One region of the Pedobacter sp. GW822-FHT03F06 genome, then DNA from elsewhere that is predicted to be linked to it. Evidence: riboswitches for the same ligand, from Rfam matches in the RefSeq annotation. Region 1 holds a riboswitch; each other region holds the start of a gene.
The links. A riboswitch is a leader RNA that binds a small molecule or an ion and turns the genes downstream of it on or off. The one in region 1 is predicted to bind S-adenosylmethionine.

Region 1 (4,612 bases):
TAATTATCGTGGTTGGGAACGATAAAAAAGAATCGAGTGCAGGCAACGATTCAGATACCACCTGCTTATCGGCAGTACCTGCAATAACCTGATCGTATTCAATGCCAAAACGTTCGCGGAAACGTGTCATCACCTTTTTTGCATATTCGGGTTCGGTTGAGCGCTCATAATGCAAAGCAATAATTTCTACACCGCGTTTCTTGTTTTCTTTATACCAGGGTGCAATAAAAGTAGCTTCGTCAACACAATTTGGGCACCAGCTTCCGGTTATGGTTAAAATCACTACCTTGTTTTTATATTTTTCATCCTTTAACGAAATCTTTTTGCCGTTTACATCAGGAAAACTAAAATCAAGCGTTTTGTATCCTTTTTTCAGGTAGGTAAGTTTGTAAGGATCGGGCAGGGCAGCATCTTTATTTTTAGTTCCGGTAAAAGGCTGGCTTCCCCTTGCACCTAAAATTTCGCCAGTTAATGAGCCATCTGACTGAAAAGTTCCTTTGTAATAGGCAGGAGAGGAGCCAATAAAGCTCGAAAGTTGAAATTCATTTCCTTCTACTACCCCTTCCAGATAACGCGAATCGCCTGTTACACGTAGAAAAGTGCCGGTAAGTTTGTTGCCGGTTTGCTTAAATAAACCTACTGTTTTTTCTTCCTTACCATTTGGCGATTTAAAAACTACATCATAACTGCCAGAATAATCTGCCGTTGCAGGTTTACCTGTTGTTTTAAAACGGTAATTTTTCCTTTCAGCAACAATTACCAAAGGTTTGCCAGCTTTATCCTGTTTCCTTAATGTACCTGTTAATTGGTCTCCATCTATCGCAAATGCGAGTTCATTATCAAACTGATCAAGTTTTACGAAAAGCGAATCGGCCGTTTGTTTTACTAGGCCACCTTCGAAACTTTCTTCAGCATTGCGGAAATATAATTTCTGCTGACCGCTTTTTTCATTGATCTCGAAATTAAAAGGAATTTCCAGACCTTCCTTTATCTTGGCTATTCCACGCCAATTGCCGAGGGCAACAAAGGCTTTAGATTTTATTTTGTTGAGTTTTACTACCTGATTGGGTAAAGTATTATGTTCCTGGGCATAGATAAAAGTTGTTGATATAGCCAATATGGCTGTTGAAAGGGATTTAAGTTTCATTGGGATGTGTATTGACGACTAAATTAGTAGACAAAGATATGGATGTAATTGGGAAAGAAAAAATTTTTCAATAAAAATCTATAAAAACTATAGGATAAATGGAATTAATTATACCTTTGCAGCAGTTATTTTAAAATACTTATCAAGAAAGGCGGAGGGAATGGCCCTATGAAGCCTTAGCAACCATCTAATTTTTAGAAATGGTGCTAATTCCATCTCAGATGAATCTGGGGTAGTTAAGTCAGTTGATTGCGTTATCCTTATAAGAATATATGGAGCACTTCTGATTTATGGGGGTGCTTTTTTTTTGCCCCGATGCAAGCTTGATAAGTAAATACGGTTTAAAGAAAATTATTCAAATGAAAAAAACAGACGAGCTAAAACCCATTAATGCACACCTTAATGCATCCTTCCGAATGCGCATGCCCTGTTAAAATCGCTCCATTTTAACAGGCTTCTTTAGGCTAACCATTCCTTTTTATTTTTTTTAAAACAATACGTTTTAGTCGTAGTGGAATTGTTTTGCCCAAAAATATTATCCCTTTTTAACTAATTAACTACACAATATGTTTAAAAATTTAAAATTAAAAACGTTTATCCTGCTGCTCTTCCTGGCACAAAAGCTTTCTGCTCAGGATGTAACGGTTACCGGAACGGTAAAGTCGGCAGATGGCGAAACACTGCCTGGCGTTTCTGTATCAATAAAAGAAACCAGGCAAGCTACTATTTCTGATGCAAAAGGGGCTTTTTCAATTCATGCACCCGATAAGGGCACATTGATATTTTCATATATCGGTTTTAAAAGCCAGGAGATACAAATCAATAAAAATGCTGGCCCCATTTCGGTCATTCTTCAGTCAAGCGATAATGCGCTTGATGAAGTAGTGGTTACGGCTTTGGGGATTTCCAGGGAGAAAAAGTCGCTGGGTTATGCGGTTCAGGAATTGAAAGGGGACCGTGTAGCTGAAGCAAAAGAATCCAATCTGGTAAATGCACTCGCTGGAAAAATAGCTGGTGTACGGGTAACCAACAGCCAGGGAAGTATGGGCTCGTCTCGTGTGGTCATCAGGGGAGAAACGTCTATTGCTGGAAATAACCAGCCTTTATTTGTGGTTGATGGAATTCCGGTAGATAACGCTCAGTTAAACTCTGCAGGGGCAAGAGATTATGCGAACACCATTTCGGATATTAATCCGGAAGATATAGAATCGATGAGTGTGTTAAAAGGACCCAATGCCGCTGCATTATACGGCTCGAGGGCTGCTGCAGGGGTTATACTCATTAAAACCAAAACCGGTAAATCGAAAAAAGGATTGGGCATTGCCATCAACTCAAATGCAGTATTGGAAACTTTGCTTACATTACCTGTATATCAAAATGCCTTCGGTCAGGGATCGGAAGGCAAATTTAGCTATGTAGATGGTGCAGGTAAAGGCATTAACGATGGGGTAGATGAAAGCTGGGGTCCGAAATTGGATGGTAGATTAATTCCACAATTCTATTCGAAGGGAGTGGCCGTTCCATTTGTTGCGCATCCCGATAATGTGCGCGATTTCTTTCAGACGGGATATTCATTAAATAATGGGGTATCTGTTGCAGATGCCGGCGAAAAGTATGATTACCGGATTTCATACAATAACCTGAAACAGGTTGGTATAGTGCCTAACTCTGGTCAGGGCAAAAATTCGTTTGTGCTGAATACATCATTAAAAATAACACCGAAGTTAACCTTAACTGCCAACGCAAATTATAGCAAACTTAATTCTGATAATTTACCTGGAACAGGAGGTTCAAGATCTACCAGTACCATGTTGCAGTTTACCTGGTTTGGCCGTCAGGTTGATATCAACCAATTAAAAGATTATTTGGATGAAAATGGAAAAACGTTTAACTGGAACAATAGCTATTACAGCAATCCGTATTGGGTAGCTTACGAAAATACCGTATCGCAAAACCGTAGCCGGATTATTGGAAGTTTAGCCCTGAATTATAAGATTATTGATGGACTTGATTTAAATTTCAGGTCAGGAACGGATTATTATAATGATAGACGTAAAGTTAGGATTGCCTATGGTACCAACGGAACGCCTTTCGGTTCTTATACAGAAAGTGCCTTTACGGTAAGTGAAAATAATACCGATGCAACATTAAACTTTAACAAACAGTTGAATAATGATTTTAGTCTCGAATTGTTAGGTGGTGGGAACATCCGCAGGCAATATATCGAGCAGAACGATCAAAGTGCACCTAAATTGGCCATCGCAGGGCTATATACACTTAAAAATTCTCGTGATCCGCTGATTTCATCAAATAATTTATCAAGATTAAAATCTTACAGTGTTTATGCATCCGGACAGCTTGGTTTCAGGAATTACCTGTTTGCAAACATCACAGCCCGTAACGATTGGTCATCTACCTTACCAGCGCAAAATAGATCGTATTTTTACCCATCATTTAACGGAAGTTTTGTAGCAACAGAAGCATTTGACATTAAAAGTGAAGCGCTTAACTATTTGAAAATACGTGGAGGCTGGTCTAAAGTAGGTAAAGATGCAGATCCTTATCGCTTAATCAATACTTATGCATTTAGTGCGCCGTTTAATGCAAACCCTCAGCTTACCACAAGTAATATCGATCTTAATCCTAACCTCAAACCAGAAACTACCACTTCAACAGAACTGGGCGTTGAGGCGGTATTCTTTAACAAAAGGTTACGTTTCGATTTAAGTGCATACAATACCAATAGCTACAACCAGATTTTGGCAGCTGATGTAAGTCAAAGTACCGGATTTAGCTCAAAACTGCTTAATGCCGGAAAAATAAATAACAAAGGCATAGAAGCACAGTTGGGCATTACACCAATTAAAAAACAGTTTACCTGGGACATTGATTTCAATTTCGCTGCAAACAGGAGTAGGGTAATTGAGCTCGATGCGGAGAAATTATTAACGAATTACATTGTCGCTACCAATTCAGCGCAGGTGATTGCTACCGTTGGACAACCTTATGGATCGCTTTTTGGAACAGCCTTTTTAAGAGATGGCAATGGAAATATCATTGTAAACGCTACAGGTGCACCAGCTACAAATCCAACGAAACAGGTATTGGGAAAATATACACCAGACTGGATTGGCGGGGTGTACAATACCTTCACATATAAAGGTATAAGTTTAGGTGTATTGGTTGATGCGAGTATCGGTGGTTCTATCTACAATGGTACCTATGCAACAGGTACTTATACCGGAGTTTTAGCTTCTACGCTTCCGGGAAGAGCAGCAGAATACGGTGGTATTTCTTACTATTATCCAGATAATAAAAAGGAAAATGGCACCGTAAGGGTAAACGGAACCGCTCCGGCAGGTGTAACGGTTTATGATGACGGGATTGTTTTTGATGGCGTAACGGCTGATGGTAAACGTAATGAAAAAGTATTACCTGCCCAACAATATTATAAATCGTTCAGGA
Region 2 (4,612 bases), on a different contig from region 1:
ATTAAGAGTACGCTTCTTTCTTGGGTCTTTTATCGCGATTTTAATGATCTCCAGGTTTAGGTTCTGGCTTTGGATAATATCCAATAAACCTTGTCCTACAACACCAAAACCAAATAAACCGATTTTTAAATTCTTACTCATTTCTTAAAGTGATTACACAGATAAATGGATTGCACCGATATAGCTGTTCTTATTTTTTGTGATTTGTTTTAAATTTTATTTTGTTATCCAGTTTTCACCTTCAACCTTTACACCGTCTACCTTATACCTTTTTAAGCGGTATGCTGCAATTTGATTATTTTTTTATTACGGCTTTCCTTAATAAAGTTTCCAATTACATTAGTTAAAGCATCTGTTTCGATTAAAAATCCATCATGACCATAATCTGAATGTAAGGCACTAAATTCTGCTCCAGGGATATGATCGGCCAGGTATTTTTGCTCTGATAAAGGAAACAAAACGTCATTTTCTATCCCGATTACCAAAGTATTTGCCGTTATTAATTTTAGTGCGTCGGCAATACTTTTACGGTTCCGGCCCACGTTGTGGCTGTCCATTGCTTTGGTTAAATAATAATAACTGTAGGCGTTAAAACGGTTGATCAGTTTTTCTCCCTGATAATTCTGATAAGAAGACGACCTGAAATTGTCTGTTTTATCGTTTACGCTTTCTACCTGTGTGCTGCCGTAAGCGCTGTAGGTTCTATAACTTAAAAGTGCAATGCTACGAGCGGTTTTTAAACCTTTGCTACCACCGTTAGGCTGGTTGGCATAAAAAGTTCTATCGGTGGTAATGGCCAAACGCTGACTTTCGTTAAAAGCTATTCCCCAAGGAGAATGCGCTGCATTAGTGGCAATCAGAATCAGGTTTTCGATTTTATTTGGCTCCGAAATGCTCCACTCAACAGCTTGTTGTCCGCCTAAAGAACCTCCGATTAATAGTTTAATATAATCGATACCTAAATGCGAAGCCAATAACTGGTGTGCTGATACTAAATCGCGGATGGTAAACTGTGGAAAAGAAAGGTAATAAGGTAAACCTGTTACCGGATTGGTACTTAATGGGTTTGTACTGCCGTAATGTGAGCCTAAAACGTTAGCACAAACGATATAATGCTCTTCCGGGTTGAACAAAGCATTTTCACCGAACAAACCTTCCCACCATTCAAAAACATCTGCATTGGCGGTAAGTGCATGGCAAACCCAAATTACATTATCTTTATTTGCATTTAATTTGCCATAAGTTTGATAAGCAACTTGCAGGTTACGGATTTTTTTTCCGTTCTCTAATTTGAACTGTTTGTTATAGCTATATGTTGACGCAAAATTCCCCGAAGTGGATTTTACATTGTCGTTTTTACTGTTATGCATTTTGTAATGTTGTTGTCGTTTTTAAAAAGCCTCTTAAAGGGTTTGGGGTTTAGGCTTGTAAATTCTCTGCCGGAACTGTAGCTTTAATTGTTGCAAATGCCTGTTCGAAATCGGCCTTAATATCGTCAATATGCTCAATGCCTACTGAAACCCTCAGTGCATTTGGTTTTACACCTGCAGCTAATTGTTCTGTTTCGCTTAACTGTTGGTGTGTTGTGGCCGAAGGCTGAATAATCAGCGTTTTTGCATCACCCACATTGGCAAGATGCGACACCAGTTTTAAGTTATCAATTACCTGTGTAGCATTTTCTTTGCTTCCAGCTAACTCGAAAGATAAAACTGCGCCAAAACCATTGCTTAAATATTTTTTAGCCAGGTTGTTATATTTATTACTGGCTAAGCCAGGATATTGTACTTCTTTAACTAATGGATGGTTTTCTAACCAGGTCGCTAATTCTAATGCATTATCTACATGGCGCTGAACACGAAGTGATAAGGTTTCTAAGCCTTGTAACAAAAGAAAAGAATTGAAAGGCGATAGGGCAGGTCCCAGATCTCTTAATCCTTCTACGCGGGCACGGATGATAAATTGGATATTGCCAAATGGTCCGCCGATACCAAAAACATCGCTAAAAACCAAACCATGGTAACCTTCTGATGGCTCAGAGAATTGAGGAAACTTACCGTTGCCCCAGTTGTAATTTCCGCCGTCGACGATAACGCCGCCAATACTGGTTCCATGACCACCAATCCATTTCGTTGCAGATTCTACAACAATGTTGGCGCCATGTTCTAAGGGCTTAAACAAATAACCTCCTGCACCAAAAGTATTGTCAACCACTAAAGGGATATCGTATTTTTTGGCAATGGCTGCAATTTTTTCGAAATCAGGCACACTAAATGCAGGGTTGCCAATGGTTTCTAAAAAGATTGCTTTTGTTTTATCGGTTATTTTGCTTTCAAATTCTTCGGGTACATCTGGGTTGGCAAAATCGACATGAATACCCAGGCGCTTAAAAGCTACTTTGAATTGATTATAGGTTCCTCCGTAAATATGGGTTGAAGAAACGATGCTATCGCCTGCCTCCAGTATATTATTTAGTGCAATAAACTGTGCTGCTTGTCCAGATGCTACCGCTAAAGCTGCCACACCACCTTCTAAAGCGGCAATACGTTTTTCGAAAACATCATTGGTAGGATTCATAATCCTGGTGTAGATATTACCAAACTCCTTTAACGCAAATAAATTGGCGCCATGTTCTGCATTTTTAAAACCATAAGAAGTGGTTTGGTAAATAGGAACAGCCCTTGAGCCTGTTGTTGGATCTATTTCTTGTCCAGCGTGTAATTGTAAAGTTTCGAATTTATATGATGTTGACATGATTTCTGTTTTTTATTGTTGAATAAGATGATACATGTAGTGCTTTAGGCTAATCCTAAAACCTAGCAGGGCGTATCCCGATTTCTCAGGACCTTCCAGTTTGAAAGAAACAAAAAAGGAAGATTTTTAAATTACTTTATGCAACAGCACATATAAGTAACCGCACGCATATTGCAACAAATAAAAGAAATAGAAACTTGTTCTACATTTTTTTGGTTTGCGCTGGGCTCGCTTAGCGATTGAAGATTTAATGTTTTCATCAGTTCTAATTTATATCTCCAAATAACACCATGTTATCCGGTCAGGAATTGGCACCTTCTCTTTCTGAGGGTTGCCAGTGGGTCATCGAGCCAGTCTCTCGCCACTTCTTTATAAATCAACCCGTGAAGATTGACTTTTATTTAGCTTTCCGCCAAATAATATTCCAAATGTCTGAATTTAATTTTAATCCACAAAATAAAATTCCGAATTTATGTCAATCATCTGTAAATGAGTAATGTATTTTTTATTCTGATAAGGTGGTTTAAACTTTTAATATAAAATTAACGCTTAAAATTCTAAGTTTGTGTTACCTATCTAAATCTAATCATCATGAAAAATACAAAATCCCTATGTTTAGGAATGCTATTTACTGTAGTCTGTTTAAACAGCGTAAACGCTCAGTTTGGAGGCTTAAAAGATAAATTATTAAAAGTGGGCACCGCCCAGGGCGCTAAAGCTTTAGGCGTAGACAAGTTTTTGAAACAACCTGCTGCCATTACCACTAATTTTGAAGACGTAAATAGAGAAGGCGAAAAGCTGCCTGATTTTATTAATTCATTAAATTTAAAAGCCCAGCCCTTGTACTTACTGCCTAAAAATCCAGAGGGTGGTTTCGTGCTTTGCGAGGGGCTTTACGAAATGACCAATAAAAGTTATTGTTTAAAAGCAGGAACTTTCGCGCCGTCAAAAGGTGATGGTTATATGTATGCTCCGGTTTTAGGCCCCAAGGAAGAAATTGTGGTTTCTATACTCAAAAGTGCAGAAAAGCATCCTGATGTAGATCAGCATGATATCCAGGCTTTACTTTGGACAATCATAGCCAGAACAAAATTTGCCGATTTTAACGGACAGGTTAAAGTAACTGCCATTAAATTATTAACGCCAAAACAACTTACACAATTAGAAGGCGGTGCTTTGGGTGTTTTACCTTTCGATGTAATGGAGAAGGCTAAAGATCAGTTACCATCAGGAGTGCGGGCTGTTTTTGAGGCAGAAAACAATATCCGTCAATTAGTGTCGTCTGGAAATTACACTTATGCCGACATGGAAAAATACGCTATTATAGCGGGGATGGCACCACCAAGAAGCGATGTACCAAGTGGTATCTGGACCAAACACCCTGATGGTTATTATGTGCGTTATTTTCCTTCTGGTTATTCGATTACCAAGGTGCAGATTTACGTACCAAAAGAATTATTGGCCGGCGGTACAAAATTAATATACGATGCTGCAGGTGACATTGCCTGCCCTGCTAATACGGGATCGCAACGTTTGGCACAGACAAATGAGCCGCTTGAGGCAAATTATTCGCTAAAACTAAGCACAATTTGTAACCCTAAATAGGTTCAAACAAATAAATCGTCATTGCGAAGAGGATCCCAACCTTTCGGGGAAGCAATCTTAAAACGATCGCTACTAGCGTTCTCATAAAGATTGCTTCGTCGGCTGAAAAAGCCTTCTCGCAATGACGAAAATTTTCTTTTTACCCCAGCGCCTGCGCTAAATCGGCGATAATATCATCTACATGCTCCAGGCCTACAGAAATACGGAGTAAATTTTTTGGCGTTTTGCTATCAGGGCCTTCCACCGAATAACGGTG
Region 3 (4,612 bases), on a different contig from region 1:
ACTGCAGCCTCTATGTCGTGTTGAATGATTTGTACGGTGTTGACTTTAATTGTTTGGCATAAATATATGGGGTAGAACATTCCTCATTTCAAATTCCTGCCGCCATGAAAAGCTCCACCAGCTTCCTTATTAGATTCTTCCCGAACCTGCGAGCGTAAACATAGCCATTATTATCTATGGCAGTCTTTCTAATTAAAAAAGTGCTGGTAATCAAAAAAATTGAGCGTTTACTTAAATAAATTATTTAATTATTTATAAATGATCTTAGCTTTTGCAGCAAATGCGTCTCGATTAAATGATTATGATTTTTTGTCCAATCCACCAATCTAAGATGCTTCAATTCATTATTTTTGGGAATGAGTACTTCTAAATTAGCTTATTACAGGCGTAAGGGCGGCCTTAGTCAGGAACAGCTCTCATCAGTTTCAGGGGTAAGCACCAGGACTATCCAGCGTATCGAAAGTGGTAAGGTTGAAGCGCATCTGGCTACAATAAAAATGCTCGCTGATGCGCTAGGTATCGAAGCGCAGCACTTGGTTGAAGATCAAGCGCTGTTACCCATTCAGCAGAAAGTTAGAGGAGATAAAATGATTGTATTATTTCACCTTTTGGCGCTGTTAGGACTTTGCTTTCCTATTCTTAATATCATTCTCCCTGGTCTTTTTTGGTTTTTTAAAAAAGATGGGCAGTTAATTTATGACATTGAAGGAAGGTTGGTTGTAAACTTTCAGCTTACCATGTCGATTGCTTTTGTTCCAGCGATTTTCTTAATAATCTTTTTGTTTCCTGTCGGTTTCCCCCTGGTATTATTAATCTATTTTTATACGCTAGTGATGAGCCTTATTAATATTTTCAGGACAATTAACAAGCAAAAGGCGCTCTATCCTTTAACCTTTAAATTTCTGAGGTGAGGCATCAAAATATGCCTTCCAGATCAAAATGACGTGAACCTGTCGTGAAAGTGTCTTAGGTAATCATCGCTATTTACGGTTAAATTTGCATTGCTTAAATACTTTCAAGATGAAAAAACTATTAACGCTGGCATGCTGGATTTACATGCTACCACTATTTGCACAAAACAATATTCAGGTTAAACAACTGAACGGAAAAAAGATAACAGCCCAAGTTTTAGAAGAGCAGTTATCACGTCTGGTTGACAGTGTTAAGATTGCGGGGCTTCAGGTAGCGATCGTTAACGATAACAATATCGTCTATTCTTCCAGTTTTGGTTTTAAGGATCTTGAAAATAAAAGGAAGCTGGATGACAGTACCGTCATGTACGCCGCTTCACTAACTAAACCGGTAAGTGCATATATTTTTATGCGTTTGGTGGAAAAGGGAATATTCAGTCTTGACAGGCCAGTCCACCTGTATCTTAAAAAACCGATAGCTGAGTATCCAAAATGGAAAGATCTTGGAGATGACACCGCATCATTTAATCTGATCACGCCCAGGATGCTGTTAAGTCATAGTTCTGGTTTGCCCGTTTTACGCCAGCTGTATGGCAACAAAGTTAATCTTATTGCCAAACCTGGTGAAAAGTTCTATTATTCCAATGAGGGCATTAATCTATTGGGATTTATGATTGAAGAGTTAACGGGAAAGAAACTCGAAATTATCGCACGTGAAGAAGTTTTTATTCCACTAAGGATGGAATACACCAGTATGATCTGGGAAAAATCCTTTGAAAACAATTTTTCTTATGCTTACTTCAAAGACGGAAAGAAATATGGCTCTGAAAGACGGGAGAGTAGCCGTGCTGCAGGTTCGATGTCAACAACAGCCGAAGATTATGCTCGGTTTATGATCAACCTAATGAAAGAAAACGGTTTATCCAGATCAGGTTATCATGAGATGCTTCGTGCACAGGTCCCGGTGAAAAGTAAACGGGGGTTTGGTCCTTTGAAAGACAGCATTACAAATGAAAATAATGCTATCGGGTTATCATGGGGGCTGGGCATTGGTACATTCAAGTCGGCTTTTGGACGGGCCTTTTTCCATACCGGGCATGGTGATGCTAACCAGAATTATGCTGTAGCTTTTCCTAAAGCTGGAATCGCTGTAATTTTACTGAGCAACAGTGAAAATTTTGAAAAAGCCAACGCCCAAATTTTAAAAATTTGCATCGGTGATACCTATTCGCCGCTGAGATGGCTTGGTCATTTGGGCGAGCCGGCCAAGGAGGAAGTTGTGAAATAACCTGATAATTAAAAAGAAGAGTTGCAATCCTTACAATGAAACTGTTAAAATTATCCTATCTAAAACATCCGTTTTTTCAATTTAGATTCAGCGACATTTTGAAATGGAAATTTAATATATCTACGAATCCCTATGATAGGGGACACTTTTTATTTAAACTAGCCTACTCAGGATTGAATGGCTTTTTTTATTTTTTAGCCAACAATACATTTAATTATTTTTAAGGTATATCTCCTTTGCAAATTTGAACCCCGCCTGACTAAGTCTTTTACAGCGGATATTTGCATGATTTTGCTGGTGTGTACGTCCTTTCTGCATTTAAACTGTCGCGCCATTTCGCTTTAAAGTGACCACCTGTTCAGAGGGAAAGGAACTTAGATGTGCATGGTCCGGTAATCAAATTGGTGGCCAGTTTGGCCCGAAACAGAGGAGTCAACTTTCACCGAAATACACACGTTGGCCAAAAAACCTGCTAAAATGCCCTGGTATATTTTTTTTCACAAACATGCCATCGAAATAAATAATACAAATCCTATAGGAATACTAGATTATTATTTCTAGTTTTGCATCATTATATAATACTTATCCAGAAAGACTGAGGGAAGGGCCCTAAGACGTCTGAGGAACCTATACACTTGTAAAAGGTGCTAATTCCTTTCTGCCCAAGGGTGGAGAAGATAAGTTGGTTATGCATCCGCATGCTAATTATTTTGAGGTCGCTCAAAGTTTTTCTGGTAAAGAACTCCTAAAAAATCAGAAAATGAAGAAAACTTTTACCTTTTTCACGGCTATTCAATTGCTCTGGCTTCCTTTATTGGCGCAGGAAAAACTGAGTGGATTTAAAATTCAAAACATTCCGCTACAGCGAGATATTGAGCAGAAATTTGATGCTGGGCTTAATAAAGAAAATATAGGGGCGACCATAAAAGAGCTTTCTGCCAACCCCCATCACTTGGGCGCTAAGGGCAGTAAAACGGTAGCAGAATCTGTACTGAAAAAGTTTAAAAGCTATGGCTGGGATGCAAAAATAGAGACTTATTATGTTTTATTTCCAACACCTAAAACCCGATCGGTAGAATTTTTAGGAAGCAACAAATACAGCGCCTCGCTTGAAGAAAAGGCTGTTAAGGAAGATTTAGCAACCGCACAGCAAGGGCAGTTGCCTCCTTACAATGCCTGGAGTGCCGATGGCGATGTAAGTGCAGGCCTTGTTTTTGTAAATTATGGTCTGCCAGCTGATTATGAAAAGTTGGAGCGTTTAGGCATCAGCGTAAAAGGCAAGATTGTTATTGCAAAATATGGCAGGTCGTGGCGGGGCACTAAACCTAAAATAGCTTACGAACATGGTGCGGTGGGCTGTATCATTTATTCGGATCCAAAAGATGATGGCTTTGTGAAAGGCGATGTATATCCACAGGGTGCTTACAAGCCAGAATTTGCTGTTCAACGGGGATCGGTAATGGATATGGTAATTTATCCCGGTGATCCATTGACCCCTGGAATCGGTTCTACAAAGGATGCCAAAAGGTTGGAGCGGGGCGATGCCAAAACGATTCTTAAAATTCCGGTTCAGCCTATCAGTTATCATGATGCTTTGCCATTGCTTGCTGCACTTAAAGGTCAGGTAGTACCTACCGATTGGAGCGGCGGCTTGCCCGTTACCTACCACATTGGCGATGGAAGTACCGTGGTTCGTTTAAACCTGGCTTTTAACTGGGATATTGTGCCAGCATACAATGTTGTAGCAAAACTTGAGGGAAGTAAATTTAAAAATCAGTGGATCATCCGCGGTAATCACCACGATGCCTGGGTAAATGGCGCTGCAGATCCGGTAAGTGGATTAGCCTCTTTATTAGAAGAAGCAAAATCTATCGGAAAATTGGCAAAGGCAGGTATAAAACCTAAACGAACACTTGTTTATATTGCCTGGGATGGAGAAGAACAATCGCTTTTAGGTTCTACAGAATGGGTAGAAGACCATGCAGACGAGTTAAACAGTAAAGCGGTTGCCTACATCAATTCGGATGGCAATGGCCGTGGCTTTTTAGAAGCAGGCGGCTCGCATGCTTTAGAAAATTTTGTTTCTGAAATTTCAAAAGATGTAAAAGACCCTCAGGTGGGTTCTAATATTTTTGAACGCTGGAAAGCCAATAAAGCCATTTCTACAGCCTCGCTTACCGAACGTAAGAAAATACAGGACAGCCAAACGCTTGATCTGGGTGCGCTAGGTACAGGATCTGATTATTCTGCATTTTTACAGCACCTTGGTATCCCTACTTTAAGCCTTGGCTTCGGTGGTGAGGATGAAGGAGGGGAGTACCATACCAATTTCGATACTTACGACAACTTTGTGAAGTTTAAAGATCCGGGTTTTGAATACGGATTGGCCCTATCGCAAACAGCTGGCAGGGCG
Region 4 (4,612 bases), on a different contig from region 1:
CCTGAGTTTGTAACCGGTTCTACCCGCATGAAATCTGGTACGGCGCAAAAAATGGTGTTAAACATGTTAAGCACTACCGTTATGGTTCAGTTGGGGCGTGTAGTTGGCAATAAAATGGTCGATATGCAGTTAACCAATCATAAACTCGTAGACCGCGGTACGCAAATGGTTGCCGATGAACTGAATATTGGTTATGATGAAGCTGCCGAGTTGTTAACCCGTTATGGAAGTGTGCGTAAGGCAGTTGAAGCAAGGCACTAAGAATTGAGAGAAGAATAGAATGAAAGAATGATTGAAGGATAGAATGATGTAAAGTAGAAATGACCTTAACATTCACTCATTCAAAACTCACCCATTCAATAATTAGAGAAAAGTATGCACGAAATTGAGCCTTATTACCAGTGGAGAGATGATTATATTTCTGCAGAAGATGAGCGTTCGCCATTTTACAATACCGAATATTCAGAACTTTACTTCGATAAGCAGATTTATAACTTTTTACTGCACCCGCAATGGGACGAATTTGGTTCAAATACCCTATACATGAAGGTGTTATATGCCGATTATGATCGCAGTTATGCCGTTATAGAATTTATAGGCGAGTGGAACGATGCCATTAACAACGACATTATGCTGCTGAAACGTGATATTTTAGAGCTGATGATGGATGAAGGCATTAATAAATTTATCCTGATTGGTGAAAATGTACTGAATTTTCATGCTTCAGATGATAGTTACTACGAAGAGTGGTTTCAGGAAGTAGAAGATGGCTGGATTGTTGGAGTAAATTTTCAGGAACATGTAATCACCGAGTTTCGCGATAATAACATCGATTATTACATTAACTTTGGTGGTGCATTTGACAATCTGCCATGGCGCACCCTAAAACCGCTACAGTTCTTTAAAAAAGTTGAAGAACTGCTGACAAAAAGATTAAACTAAATATTTATTTTTATATAGTTAAATACGCAAAATTTAAAATGGAACAACAAAATTATCAATATCAGGACAACAGTGTTTTTGTACAGGAAAAATCTGTTTCTAAAAAATTCTTTGCAAACGTTTTCTTATGGATGTTCGTTGCATTGAGTTTATCAACAGTAGCCGCCTATTTATTTGGTACCAATGAGCAGTTAATGCAATACCTTTTAAATATTAATCCAACAACCGGTAAAGTGAGCATGTCAATTTTTGGTTATGTAGCCATGTTTGCACCGCTTGGACTGGTTTTATTAATGGGATTCGGTTTAAGCAGATTGTCATTACCGGCGTTAATTGGCGTTTTTGTACTTTATTCAGTACTAACTGGAGTTAGTTTAAGTTTTATCTTGTTAACTTATACTTCAGGTTCAGTAGTGAGCTGTTTTGCAGGAGCAGCCGGGATATTTGGAATAATGGCATTTATGGGTTATACAACCAATATCGATCTAAGTAAATTCGGGCCGATTTTAATGGTTGGAGTAATTGGTTTAGTGATTGCCAGTGTAATTAATATGTTTGTTCAGAGTGAACAGTTCAGTTTGTTTATGGCATTTATTGGTATTGCCATATTTACAGCATTAACGGCTTATGATGTACAAAAAATTAAAAGAATTGGCGAAGGGATAGAAGCTAGCGGTGAACAGGTTCTTCAGATTGAATCTAAAAAAATGGCTATTGTAGCTGCATTGTCTTTATACTTAGATTTCCTAAATATCTTCCTTTTCTTACTTCGTATTTTCGGAAGCAGAAAATAGTCATTAACAGAACAATATTCTTAAGGCCGTGCAGAATTGCATGGCCTTTGTAATTTTATTTGGCAGCAAAGCGATAAATTTTGGAATTGATGTTGCTTTGTTGCATTTTTGTATGCTTATTAAGAAAGACGGAGGGATTAGACCCAACGAAGTCTTAGCAACCTGTAACCTACAAGGTGCTAAATTCTATTCTGCAAATAGCAGAAACAGATAAGTTTAGGATTACGATTCACGTACCAACTTTTTAAATAAGCTTTTTAGAGACTTGAGACTATAGATTTGAGATTTGAGACATTGCGTCTTATCCATTCTCATATCTGATACCTCATATCTCAAATCTTACAACAAGAATGAGCATAAGAGAAGAATTAGAAAAACGTATTTTGGTGATTGATGGTGCAATGGGTACCATGATTCAGCGATATACCTTAACCGAAGAAGATTTTAGGGGGGAGCGATTTAAAAACCATCCCTGTGATGTAAAAGGCAATAACGATTTGCTCAACATCACACGTCCGGATATTATTAAAACAATACACCTGGAGTACCTGGCCGCTGGTGCCGATATTATCGAAACCAACACGTTCAGTACACAGCGCATTTCCATGGCCGATTACCAGATGGAAGACCTTTCTTACGAAATGAGTTTTGAAGGTGCACGGGTGGCAAAAGAAGCTGTAAACGAGTTCATGGCTGCAAATCCAGACCGTAAATGTTTTGTGGCCGGCGCCATTGGCCCAACTAACCGTACCCTTTCCATGTCGCCGAATGTAAACGATCCTGGTTTTAGGGCAGTTTATTTTGACGAACTGGAAGCCGCTTATTATGAGCAGGTGCGCGGTTTGGTAGATGGTGGTTCTGATGTATTATTAATCGAAACCATTTTTGATACTTTAAATGCTAAAGTGGCTATTGTAGCCATTAAAAAATACGAAGAGGTAATTGGCCGTAAACTGGAGATCATGATTTCCGGTACCATTACCGACGCCTCTGGCAGAACACTTTCAGGTCAGACTGCCGAAGCTTTTTTGAACTCTGTAATGCATGCAAAACCATTAAGTATTGGTTTTAACTGTGCATTGGGCGCTAAAGAAATGCGTCCGCATATTGAGGAGCTTGCTGCAAAAGCAGGTTGTTATGTTTCGGCCTATCCAAATGCCGGTTTACCAAATGAGTTTGGTGCTTACGATGAGCAGCCACATGAAACCGCACATTTGGTTGACGATTTTATTGCCTCTGGTTTTGTGAATATTGTGGGCGGCTGTTGTGGTACCACACCAGAGCATATTGGTTGTATTGCCAAAAATGCGAGAAAAGCTGAACCTCGAAAAATACCGGTTCTTCAACCATATATGCGTTTAAGCGGGCTGGAACCTGTAACCATTACCCCAGAAAGCATTTTTGTAAATATTGGTGAAAGAACAAATATCACCGGGTCTCCGAAATTCTCTAAACTGATTTTGGGCGGCGATTACGAATCTGCACTGGCCGTTGCCTTACAACAGGTTGAAGGTGGTGCGCAGGTAATCGATGTGAATATGGATGAGGGGATGTTGGATTCTGAAGCAGCAATGACCAAATTCTTAAACCTCATTGCTTCTGAACCTGATATTGCCAAATTGCCCATCATGGTCGATTCATCTAAATGGTCGGTTATCGAAAATGGCTTAAAATGTTTGCAGGGAAAAGGAATTGTAAACTCTATCTCCTTGAAAGAAGGGGAGGAGAAATTCCGCGAAAGCGCACGCAAAATTATGCAATATGGTGCTGCTGTAGTAGTAATGGCCTTTGATGAGCAGGGACAGGCCGATAATTACGAACGCAGGAAAGAAATCTGTAAAAGAAGTTACGATATCCTGGTACACGAAATAGGTTTTCCGGCAGAGGATATTATTTTCGATCCGAACATCTTAACGGTGGCAACTGGATTAGAAGAGCATAATAATTATGCTGTTGATTTTATCAATGCCACCCGCTGGATCAAAGAAAACCTACCTCATGCTAAAGTGAGTGGAGGGGTTTCTAATATTTCTTTCTCTTTTAGGGGGAATAATACCGTGCGCGAAGCCATGCACTCCGCATTTCTTTATCACGCCATTCAGGCTGGTTTAGACATGGGGATCGTAAACGCAGGGATGTTAGAGGTTTATCAGGAAATTCCACCCGAGTTGTTAGAAAGGGTAGAAGATGTACTTTTAAACCGAAGAGACGATGCTACGGAGCGATTGGTAGAATATGCCGATACCGTAAAATCGAAAGGTAAAGAGGTGGTTAAAGATGAAGAGTGGCGAAAAGGTTCTGTTGAAGAGCGGTTATCGCATTCTTTAGTAAAGGGAATTGTAGAATACCTGGATGATGATGTGGAAGAAGCCAGGCAAAAATATGCCCGCCCGATTCAGGTAATCGAAGGTCCATTGATGGACGGGATGAACATTGTGGGTGATTTATTCGGTGCCGGAAAAATGTTCCTGCCCCAGGTGGTAAAATCGGCAAGGGTAATGAAAAAAGCCGTAGCCTATTTATTGCCGTTTATCGAACAGGAGAAGCTGGATAATCCCGATCAGGACCAGAACTCATCTGCCGGAAGAGTGTTAATGGCCACCGTAAAAGGCGATGTGCACGATATTGGAAAAAATATTGTGGGCGTGGTATTGGCTTGTAATAACTTCGAAATTGTTGATATGGGCGTGATGGTTCCTGCGCAGGAAATCATCAAAAAAGCCAAAGAAATAAAAGCCGATATTATTGGTTTAAGTGGATTGATTACACCATCGCTTGATGAAATGGTTCACTTTGCCAAAGAAATGGAACGCGAAGGTTTTACCATTCCCTTAATTATTGGTGGGGCAACTACTTCAAGGATCCATGCTGCTGTA

Region 2: another riboswitch for S-adenosylmethionine. It lies ahead of AC1RJ8_RS00435 (O-acetylhomoserine aminocarboxypropyltransferase/cysteine synthase family protein); the one in region 1 lies ahead of AC1RJ8_RS09445 (SusC/RagA family TonB-linked outer membrane protein).
Region 3: another riboswitch for S-adenosylmethionine. It lies ahead of AC1RJ8_RS16675 (transferrin receptor-like dimerization domain-containing protein); the one in region 1 lies ahead of AC1RJ8_RS09445 (SusC/RagA family TonB-linked outer membrane protein).
Region 4: another riboswitch for S-adenosylmethionine. It lies ahead of metH (methionine synthase); the one in region 1 lies ahead of AC1RJ8_RS09445 (SusC/RagA family TonB-linked outer membrane protein).

The regions. Positions count from the first base shown of each region.
Region 1 covers NZ_JBXANE010000004.1:416,344-420,955, reverse strand. Annotated here, with positions in the region: gene AC1RJ8_RS09450 (peroxiredoxin family protein) at 1-1,147, opposite strand, end outside; SAM riboswitch class I at 1,284-1,390, shown strand; gene AC1RJ8_RS09445 (SusC/RagA family TonB-linked outer membrane protein) at 1,714-4,612, shown strand, end outside.
Region 2 covers NZ_JBXANE010000001.1:132,235-136,846, reverse strand. Annotated here, with positions in the region: gene AC1RJ8_RS00445 (homoserine dehydrogenase) at 1-141, opposite strand, end outside; gene AC1RJ8_RS00440 (homoserine O-acetyltransferase family protein) at 273-1,370, opposite strand; gene AC1RJ8_RS00435 (O-acetylhomoserine aminocarboxypropyltransferase/cysteine synthase family protein) at 1,420-2,751, opposite strand; SAM riboswitch class I at 3,019-3,129, opposite strand; gene AC1RJ8_RS00430 (hypothetical protein) at 3,343-4,356, shown strand; gene AC1RJ8_RS00425 (trans-sulfuration enzyme family protein) at 4,496-4,612, opposite strand, start outside.
Region 3 covers NZ_JBXANE010000009.1:83,501-88,112, forward strand. Annotated here, with positions in the region: gene AC1RJ8_RS16665 (magnetosome magnetite crystal formation protein family) at 357-911, shown strand; gene AC1RJ8_RS16670 (serine hydrolase domain-containing protein) at 1,021-2,199, shown strand; SAM riboswitch class I at 2,779-2,883, shown strand; gene AC1RJ8_RS16675 (transferrin receptor-like dimerization domain-containing protein) at 2,960-4,612, shown strand, end outside.
Region 4 covers NZ_JBXANE010000002.1:230,391-235,002, forward strand. Annotated here, with positions in the region: gene murQ (N-acetylmuramic acid 6-phosphate etherase) at 1-261, shown strand, start outside; gene AC1RJ8_RS03555 (hypothetical protein) at 376-942, shown strand; gene AC1RJ8_RS03560 (Bax inhibitor-1/YccA family protein) at 981-1,736, shown strand; SAM riboswitch class I at 1,850-1,953, shown strand; gene metH (methionine synthase) at 2,087-4,612, shown strand, end outside.